3 regions of the Billgrantia antri genome follow, and region 3 is predicted to be linked to each of the others. Evidence: predicted binding sites of a transcription regulator. Region 3 holds the regulator's gene; each other region holds the start of a gene.
What was found. The regulator LexA, encoded in region 3, represses DNA repair genes until DNA is damaged. The targets are predictions, from matches to a motif close to TACTGTNTANNTANACAGTA.

Region 1 (3,254 bases), 660 kb from region 3:
ATGCCTTCTTCGCTCCCGTGGCCTTCCGCGTGCAGAGTTTTGGCCTCGAACTCGGTGCGCTCTCAAGGGAGTACGTCGAACGACTGCTGGCGCTACCTGCCATGCAGCAGTGGTACGAGGAGGCGCTGGCCGAGCCGTGGCGCGAAGCGGGCCATGAGGCCGAAGTCCAGGCGAACGGCACCGTCATCGAGGACAGGCGGCAGTCTTCCTGATTCGCCACGAGCTGCTTTCTTCCGCCGGAGCATGCCTCAGCTCGTTGTCAGCTGAACAGGTCGCCCTGAGCCCGGGGCGGCCGGAAGGCCGTGGTGTCCAGCTGGCGCGAGTCTCGCTTCCCCGGATCGTTGAGGCCTAGGCGTCGGCAGGCCTTGTCGAAGCGCTGGGCGATGAGCTGGGCGAAGATGCCCTCGCCGCGCATGCGTTTGCCGAAGCGACTGTCGTATTCGGCGCCTCCCCGGCACTGGCGCATCAGGCTCATCACCTTGTCGGCACGCAGCGGATAATATGCCTGCAGCCACTCATCGAAGAGCGGGGCCACTTCCCGCGGCAAGCGCAGCAGCGTCCATCCGGCAGACTCCGCCCCCGCATCGCACGCCGCTTCGAGAAGACGTTCCAGTTCGTGGTCGGTCAGGCCCGGAATGATCGGTGCGACCATGACACCTACCGGGATGCCGGCACGCTTCAAGCGTTCAATGGTACGCAGGCGTGCGGCAGGCGAGGCGGCGCGTGGCTCCAGGCTGCGCTTGAGCTCGGTATCCAGGCTGGTGAGGCTGATTGACACCCTGACCAGACGCAGGCGCGCCAGCTCGGCGAGCAGGTCCAGGTCGCGCAGGACCAAGGCGCTCTTGGTGATGATCGAGACCGGATGACGGCATTCGAGCAGGAAGGCCAGTATCTCGCGGGTGGAACCACGCTCCGCTTCCAGCGGCTGATAGCAGTCGGTATTGCCGGAGAGGGCGATAGGCCGGCATACGTAGCTGCGCTTGCAGAACTCTTCGTGCAGCCGCTCCACCAGGCCGGTGCGAGCGATCAGTCGGGTTTCGAAGTCGATGCCCGGCGACATGTCCCAGTAGGCGTGACTGGGCCGCGCGTAGCAGTAGATGCAGCCGTGCTCGCAGCCGCGGTACGGATTCAGCGAGCGATCGAAGCCGAGGTCGGGGGAGTCGTTCCACGCCAGTGCGCTGCGGGCTCGCTCCTCGCTGACTACCGTAGCCAGGCGCGTCGGCATCTCTTCCTGCCACCAGCCGTCGTCCTCCGTATCGCTGTGTGTCGGAGAGAAGCGGTTATCGGGGTTGTAGGTGGCGCCGCGCCCCTTGCGCGGCTGCTGCTGGTCGAACTGCGGCATGACGGCGGCTCTCTATACATGTATTTATATACAGTATATCGGTGCGCTCACGAAGTGCCAACGCTGGATAAATGGCCGCGGCTCATTACGCTGATGAGCATGACGCCAACTTCCAAAATGTCTTTCACCAGTCGTACCGAAGCGTTGTATTCGGTGCAGGGACTCTGGTGTTCCAGCTGCGCGCTGGCTGTCGAGGCCCAATTGATGCGGCTGCCCGGGGTCGCCACCGCCAGCGTGCACTACCCCAGCGCGACCCTGCTGGTGGAAGGTGCGCCGGAAGCTCTCGGCGAGCCCCGTCTGGCGGCTGCCGTACGCCGTCTCGGCTATCGCCTCGGCCCGCCCGAGGCGGCAGAAGATGCCGAGGCGCGGCTCGGTGCCGAGAGCCGTTATCTCACCCTGCGGCTGCTGATGGCCGTGGCCTTCGGCATGTGGACCATGCTCGCTTCGCTGCTGATCTATGTCGGCGCCATGCCAAGTCCGCGACTGGAGCTGGTCATGGCCTGGGTGTCCGGCGCCTTTGCGCTGCCGGTGATCGGCTACGTGGCCTTGCCGTTCTACCGTGCCGGGTGGCGCACGGCGCGGGCGGGACGACCCGGCATGGATACGCTGGTGGCGCTGGGCACGCTGACGGCGGTGGGAGTTTCGCTGTGGCTGTTGTTGCGCGGTTCGCCCGAGGTCTATTTCGATACCGCGGTGATGCTGATTGCGCTGTTGTTGGTAGGCCGGCTGGTGGAAACCTTGTGTCGTCACCGCGGGTTGCGCGCGTTCCAGTCGCTGCATCAGCCGCCGGCGCGAGTGCAGTGCTGGGTGCAGAGCGCCTGGCAGGACTGCTCGCTCGACGCCGTGGCGGTGGGGGAGCGGCTGCGCGTCGAGTCCGGCGAGACGCTGCCGCTGGACGGAACCCTCAGGGATTCCGAGGCGTTACTCGATCTCTCGCCGCTGACCGGCGAAAGCGCCCCACGGCGCTGCCTGCCGGGTGATGCCGTGGCGGCCGGCTGCCGCAACCTCGGCACGGCGCTGGTGTTCGAGGTCACCGCACCCGCCGGTGAGTGTCGTCTGGACCGGCTGCGTGAGCAGATGTGGTGGCAGCAGGCCCGCAAGGGCGAACTGCAGCGCCTGGCCGATCGTTTTGCCGCCTGGCTCAGCCCCGTGGCAGTGGCCCTTGCACTGCTCACCCTGGCGGCGACCTGGCTGGCGGGCGCGCCGGCCGAGGCGGCCTGGGTGAGGGCGTTATCGGTCCTGGTCGTGGCCTGTCCCTGTGCCGTAGGGCTGGCCATTCCCTTGGCCGGCTTGGCGGGTAGCACCCAGGCGCTCGAGCGTGGCGTGATAGTGCGCGACCCGGGTGCCTTCGAGGCGTTGGCACGAATTCGCAGCGCCGCGTTCGACAAGACCGGCACGCTCACCGCCGGCGAGCCCCAGGTGCAGGCCATGCACTCGACGGCCAACCTTTCTGAGCCGGCGCTGCTGGCGCTGGCCTCGGCGGCGGCGCGCGGCAGCGATCATCCTCTGGCGCGAGCCGTACACAGGTACGCCAGGCAGGCTGGCCAACATAAGGCCCAGGAAGTGGCTGAAAGCGAGGAGATCGAGGGGCTGGGTCGCCGCGTACGTCTTGCCGACGGTCGTAGCCTGCTGCTGGGCAGCCGTGCCTGGTTCGCCGAGCAGGGCGTTACCACCGAGCAGGCCGGTGACTCGGGGGAGAGCGAAGTGCTGCTGGCCTGCGATGGCGTACTGATGGCTCGCTTCATCCTGGGCGAGGCGGTCCTGCCCGGTGCGGCCGAGACGCTGGCCGAACTGCGTCGTCAGGGCTTTTCCCTGGCGCTGATCAGCGGCGACAGGGAGCCGGCGGTGAGGCGGCTGGGCGAACGGGTCGGCATGAAGCCGGCAGAGTGCTATGCCGGGCGCAGCCCCGAGG
Region 2 (3,254 bases), 1.9 Mb from region 3:
GGTGCCGCCACCCAGGTCGTACACGGCGATGGTCTTGTCGCCACGCGCCTTGTCCATGCCGTAGGCCAGCGCTGCCGCGGTGGGCTCGTTGATGATGCGCTTGACCTCGAGCCCGGCGATGCGACCGGCATCCTTGGTCGCCTGACGCTGGGAGTCGTTGAAGTAGGCCGGCACGGTGATCACCGCCTCGGTGACGGTCTCGCCCAGGTAGTCCTCGGCGGTCTTCTTCATCTTCTTCAGCACTTCGGCGCTGACCTGCGGCGGCGCGAGCTTCTTGCCCTTCACCTCGACCCAGGCGTCGCCGTTATCGGCCTCGGTGATGCCGTAGGGCACCATCTTGATGTCCTTCTGCACCACGTCGTCCTTGTAGCGACGACCGATCAGGCGCTTGATAGCGTACAGGGTGTTCTGCGGATTGGTGACCGCCTGGCGCTTGGCCGCCTGCCCCACCAGAATCTCGCCATCATCGGTGTAGGCGATGATGGAAGGCGTGGTGCGGGCGCCCTCGGCGTTCTCGATCACCTTGGCGCTGTCGCCGTCGAGCACGGCCACGCAGGAGTTGGTGGTCCCCAGGTCAATACCGATGATGCGTCCCATAGGAAATCCTCGAAAAATTCGTTTGCCTTGAATCCATCTCAGCGGCGTCTGCCGCGGTTGACGACTATCTGGGGGGCGTGAACTCGCTTTTCAAGCCCCACCCCCGTTTTCATGTTCGGCTCAGCCAGCCGCCTGACTGACGACGACCATGGCCGGACGCACCAGGCGCCCGTTGAGCGTGTAGCCCTTCTGCACCACTTCCATCACACTGTTGGGCTCGAGCTCGGGGTTGGGCACCATGGCCATCGCCTCGTGATACTGCGGGTCGAACGGCTCGCCGGCGGGATCGAGCATCTCGACGCCGAACTTGCCCAGCACGTCCTGCTGCATCTTCAGCGTCATGGCCACACCCTCGCGGTGCGCCTCGCTGGCGTCCTCGCCCATGGCCTCGAGCGCCTTCTCCAGGCTGTCGACCACCGGCAGCAGCTCCTTGACGAAGCGCTCCAGGGCGAACTTGCGCGCCTTCTCGGCCTCCTGTTCAGCCCGGCGACGCACGTTCTGTGCCTCGGCGGCAGCACGCAGCGCCTGGTCCTTGGCCTCGACCAGGCTCTGCTCCAGCTCTTCGACCTGGGCGGCCAGCATGTCGGCCTCGGGGTTGTCGCTCACCGCCGTCGGCTCCTCGGATGGGGCGGAGGCATCCTCCCCGACGCCAACCGCATCGTCCAGTTCGCCTTCCACCGGCTCCGGCCGAGCCTCTTCCTCGCGCCGTTCCAGCTCGTCGTCAAGCGGGGTCTGGGGTTCTTTAGCCATGCGCATCTCCTGAAGCGTGGTTCGGCCATACGGCCGCAACGGTGTCGAATGGGCGAAAGCCTCGAGTCTGCCCGCCTATATGGGGGCCTTGCCGGCAATCTCAAGAGAACAATGAAGCGCGAGCACCATGGAGATATTGAGCGGCCGCCTCGACTACTGTATAAAAACGCAATACCTTGTATGGATATCCAGCCATTCTGTGCCGGTTGCCGGGAGGTCTCATGCTGACGCAGCTCGCCATTCGCGATTACGCCATCGTCGATACGCTCGACCTGGAGCTTGCCGGCGGCATGACCGCCATTACCGGCGAGACCGGCGCCGGCAAATCGATCCTGCTCGGCGCCCTGGGGCTGTGCCTGGGCGAACGTGCCGATGCCGGCAGCGTACGCCACGGCTGCGAGCGCGCCGATCTCTCGGCACGCTTCGACATCGCCGCCCTGCCGGCCGCACGCCGCTGGCTCGCGGAGCGCGAACTGCCCGACGACGACTGCCTGCTGCGCCGCGTGGTCACCGCCAATGGGCGCTCCAAGGCGTGGATCAACGGCCAGCCGGCCACCGTGGCCGACCTCAAGGCGCTCGGCGAGCACCTGGTCGAGATCCACGGCCAGCACGCCCACCAGCTGCTGCTGCGCGAGGAGACCCACCTGCGCCTGCTCGACGACTTCGCCGGCAACCGCAGCGCCGTGAGCGAGCTCAGCGAGACCTTCCGTCGCTGGCAGACGACCCGCCGCCGCCTCAAGCAGCTGACCGAGAGCGGCGACGAAGTGCAGGCGCGCCGCCAGCTGCTGCGCTATCAGGTCGAGGAGCTCGATGCCCTGGCCCTGGGCGATGACGAGCTTGCCACTCTGGAGCACGAGCAGGAGCAGCTCGCCCACGCCGAGGAGACGCTGCGCGAGGCGCAGTTTGCCGCCGAATGCTGCGACAGCGACGACGGCGGCGCGCTGACACTGCTCAACCAGGCCACTCATCACCTCGACCCGCTACCCGGCAGCGACCGCGGCGCCTTGGCGGAAGTGCTCGCCATGCTCGGCGAGGCGCGAATCCAGATCGAAGAGGCCGTGCGCGAGCTGCAGCGTTTCGCCGACGCCACCGAGCTGGACCCCGAACGGCTGGCCTGGGTGGAGTCGCGCCTCGGCGAGGTGCACCGCATTGCACGCAAGCATCACGTGATGCCCGAAGAGCTGCCCGCATTGCACCGCCGCCTGCAGGCCGAGCTGGAGAGCCTCGAAGGCGGTGAACACGACCTGGAAGCACTGCGCGCCGAAGTGGAGGCCCTGCGCGACAGTTGGCGCGAGCGGGCACGCACGGTGGGCGAGGTTCGCCGTCAGGCGGCGGGGAGATTCGGCAAGGCGGTACAGGAGCAGCTCGCCTTCCTGGCCATGGGCAAGGCGCGCTTCGAGGTGGAGGTCGAGGGCCGCCATAGCCCCCAGGCCGACGGCATGGAGGAGGTACGCTTCTTGATCAGCGCCAACCCCGGCCAGCCGCCACGGCCCCTGGCCAAGGTCGCTTCCGGCGGGGAACTGTCGCGCATCAGCCTGGCGATCCAGGTGGTCGCTGCCCGCCACTCCACGATTCCCAGCCTGGTGTTCGACGAGGTGGACGTGGGCATCTCCGGCGCCACCGCCGAAATCGTCGGCCAACTGCTGCGTCGGCTGGGCGATAACGGCCAGGTAATGACAGTGACCCACCTGCCGCAGGTGGCAGCCCAGGCCCATCACCACCTGCACATCGAGAAGCAGGCCAAGCGCGACATCACCTTGACGCGCATGGCGCTGCTCGACGAGGCCGGCCGGGTCAGTGAGCTGGCGCGCATGCTCGGTGGCGTCAACCTCTCCGATCGCACCCTGGCACACGCTCGCGAGATGCTGGACGCCAGTCAGCAGGGCGCCGCCCACTAGGCTGGCTCG
Region 3 (3,254 bases):
CAACTGATGCTGACGGCGCTGCTGACGCTGGTCTTCAAGGCGCCACTGGCACTGACGACCAATCTGTTGGCCAATCTCTCGCTGGTCGCGTTGGGCAAGGCTGGCTTGCCACTGCTCGGCGTCAACGTGCTGATCACCGGATTGGTGCCTGTGCTGGTCATGGTGGCGATATGGCGTATCGTGGATCGCTACCTGCCGGACAACCTGATGGTCTTTCTCTTCCTGTGCGGTTTCTTCGGCGCCGCGTTGGCGACGCTGGGGACTGGGTTCGCCGGTTTGGGATTGGTCATGCTCGGAGCCAGCGACCCAGATGCCATCCATCTGGCAAAGGAGTACGCCCTGTTCCTGCCACTACTGATGCCTTCGGAGGCCTTTCTCACCGGAATGCTGCTCAGCGTGCTGATGGTCTATCACCCCGACTGGGTCGCTACCTTCAACGACCACCGCTATATCGATACCAAATGAAGCTTCAGAACGGCAGGCTGAGCTGACGCCGCGCATCGTCCGTCACCAGCCTGACTCCTACGCCGAGCAGCCGTACCGGGCGCGCGCGGCGTGCCCAGGCCTGTTCCATCAGGGCAGCGAAGTTCTCCAGATTAGGCAAGCCGCCTCGTGAGTCGAGGGTGGTGAGGGAAAAGTCGTCGAAGCGTACCTTGACGAAAATGCCGGCCACGGGCGGATGTCCGTGCCGGGCGAGCCGGGCGTCGAGACGCTCGCACAGGGGTGCCAGCTCGGCATGGCATAGCGAGAGGTCGGGCAGGTCGCTGGCGAAGGTGATCTCCGCGCTCACCGACTTGCGTTCGCGCTCGATGCGCACCGGCCTGTCGTCGATTCCCCTGGCCAGTTCGAACAGGCGCCGCCCGAACTTGCCGAATTCCTGCAGCAATCGGTCGAGCGGTATCCGCTGCAGATCGCTGCAGGTCTCGATGTCGAGGGCCTGCAATCGCTTGGCCGTGGCCGGGCCTACGCCGTGCAGCTTGTTGACCGGAAGCTGGCACACGAAGTCGTCCACCTGGGACGGAGAAATGACGGTAAGGCCGTCGGGTTTATCCCAGTCGCTGGCGATCTTGGCCAGAAATTTCGACGGAGCGGCACCCACTGACACCGTGATGCCGACGCGCTTCAGGCACTCCTCCTTCAGCCAGCGTGCCATCCAGGTGGCACTGCCCGAGAAGCGCGTAACGTCGGTGACGTCGAGAAAGGCTTCGTCCAGCGATAGCGGTTCCACCAGCGGGGTGAGTTCGTGAAAGATCGCCGATATCTGGCGTGACGCTTCGCGGTAGCGATCGAAGTCCCCGCGCAGCAGGGTCAGGTGGGGGCATAGGCGCAGCGCGCGCGCCGTGGGCATGGCGGAGTGAATGCCGTAGGCGCGGGCAGGGTAGTTGCAGGTGGCGATGACCCCGCGCCCCTCCGCACTGCCACCGATGGCTAGCGGCACATCGCGCAGCGTCGGGTTGTCACGCATCTCCACCGCGGCATAGAAGCAGTCGCAATCGGCATGCAGAATCTTGCGGCTCATGGAGATTCGCCAGCTCTCACCCCAAAGCTTGGCCGTTGCCGCCGCGTATCACTCCCACACCAATCCCCTCGATGTCGAGCTCCTGTCGGCGCAGGTCCACCTCGATCGGGGCGAAGTCGGCGTTCTCGGCTTCCAGCACCACACGATGCCCCTGGCGATGGAAGCGCTTGACCGTCACTTCGTCCTCCAGGCGTGCCACCACGATCTGGCCGTCGCGCACACGGTCGGTGCGATGCACGGCCAGCAGATCCCCCTCGAGAATGCCGATGTCTTTCATCGACAGGCCGCGTACCTTGAGCAGGTAGTCGGCGCGCGGAGTAAAGAAGTCGGGTGGCAGGGGGCAGTAGCGGTCAATGTGTTCGGCGGCAAGGACAGGGCTGCCGGCGGCCACTTCACCGATGATGGGCAGGCCTTCGGCGCTAGGTTCGCTGACGAGGCTGTCGGCTTCCTGCGCGGGCAGGCGAATGCCGCGGGAGGTGCCGCGTATCACGCGGATCACGCCTTTGCGCTCCAGGGCGCGCAGGTGCTCTTCGGCGGCGTTGGGCGAGCGAAAGCCCAGTGCACGGGCGATCTCGGCGCGAGTGGGCGGGTAGCCGAATTCGTTCATGGTCTTGACGATAAAGTCATAAACGTTCTGCTGGCGCGATGTGAGAGGGCGGGTCATGGCGAACTCCAGAGGCGTGACTGCCGTATTGGTCAAGTATACAGCATGGAAGCCCATACAGTAAAAGGGGGGGTGGTGAGCGTCTCGCCTCGTATCGCAAAAGCGTTTAAAACGCTTTCGTTCATCGATACATTGAGGCAAAAGATGTAATGGCGTAGACTTTTGTAATGTTTAAAACAGTTGTTTTCAGTGGGAACTGATCATGGCCCAGACCGATACCGTCACGCGCATCCTCGATACCGCCGAGGTGCTGTTCGCCGAGCGCGGCTTCGCCGAGACCTCGCTACGTACCATCACCAGCAAGGCTCGCGTCAACCTCGCTGCGGTCAACTACCACTTCGGCTCGAAGAAGGCGCTGATCCAGGCGGTCTTCTCGCGCTATCTCGACCCTTTCACGGTACGCTTTCATCACGCTCTCGATGAACTCGAGGCGCAGCACGCCGGCGCTGTCATCCCATTGGAGCAACTGCTCGAGACCATGGCCCGAACGGTGCTCGAGGTGCCCGCGGAGAAGCACAGTCTCAAGGTCTTCATGAAGCTGCTGGGACTCGCCTACAGTCAGGCCCAGGGCCACCTGAGGCGGCATATCCAGGAGGAGTACGGTAGCGTGTTCACCCGCTTCACGGATCTGGTGCGCCGCGCCACGCCTGAGTTGCCCGATGCCGAGCGCTTCTGGCGCCTGCACTTCGTGCTGGGGACGGTGATCTTCACCCTCTCCGGTCTCGACGCACTGCGCGACATCGCCGAGAAGGATTATCATGAGCACGTTTCGGTGCGTGACCTGATTCGGCGCCTGCGCCCCGTGGTGGTAGCGGCCATGAATGCGCCTCTGCCGCCGCCCGCCGCCCAGCCGGCCAAGGCGAGCTGATATGCGTACTCCGCAACTGGAGGCCCTGCCACCCAGGGAGGGGCTGTGGTTCGAGGTGGACATCGGTCGTCAATGCCTCGTCCAGTGGCAGGGTGAGCAGCGCCAGGCGGAGTGGCCGGTATCGACGGCCGCGGCGGGGGTGGGCCAGCGTGAGGGCAGTGGTTGCACGCCGCGCGGCTGGCACTACGTGCGGGCAGCGATCG

Region 1: the regulator LexA is predicted to act here: its motif matches at 1,359-1,378, upstream of HNO53_RS14420 (PA0069 family radical SAM protein).
Region 2: the regulator LexA is predicted to act here: its motif matches at 1,502-1,521, upstream of recN (DNA repair protein RecN).

Annotation. Positions count from the first base shown of each region.
Region 1 covers NZ_CP053383.1:3,105,863-3,109,116, reverse strand. The annotation lists gene HNO53_RS14425 (glutathione S-transferase family protein) at 1-212, shown strand, start outside; gene HNO53_RS14420 (PA0069 family radical SAM protein) at 260-1,342, opposite strand; gene HNO53_RS14415 (heavy metal translocating P-type ATPase) at 1,460-3,254, shown strand, end outside.
Region 2 covers NZ_CP053383.1:4,302,757-4,306,010, forward strand. The annotation lists gene dnaK (molecular chaperone DnaK) at 1-597, opposite strand, end outside; gene grpE (nucleotide exchange factor GrpE) at 718-1,347, opposite strand; gene recN (DNA repair protein RecN) at 1,569-3,245, shown strand.
Region 3 covers NZ_CP053383.1:2,448,500-2,451,753, reverse strand. The annotation lists gene HNO53_RS11375 (energy-coupling factor ABC transporter permease) at 1-465, shown strand, start outside; gene dinB (DNA polymerase IV) at 470-1,519, opposite strand; gene lexA (transcriptional repressor LexA) at 1,536-2,183, opposite strand; gene HNO53_RS11360 (TetR/AcrR family transcriptional regulator) at 2,386-3,051, shown strand; gene HNO53_RS11355 (L,D-transpeptidase) at 3,053-3,254, shown strand, end outside.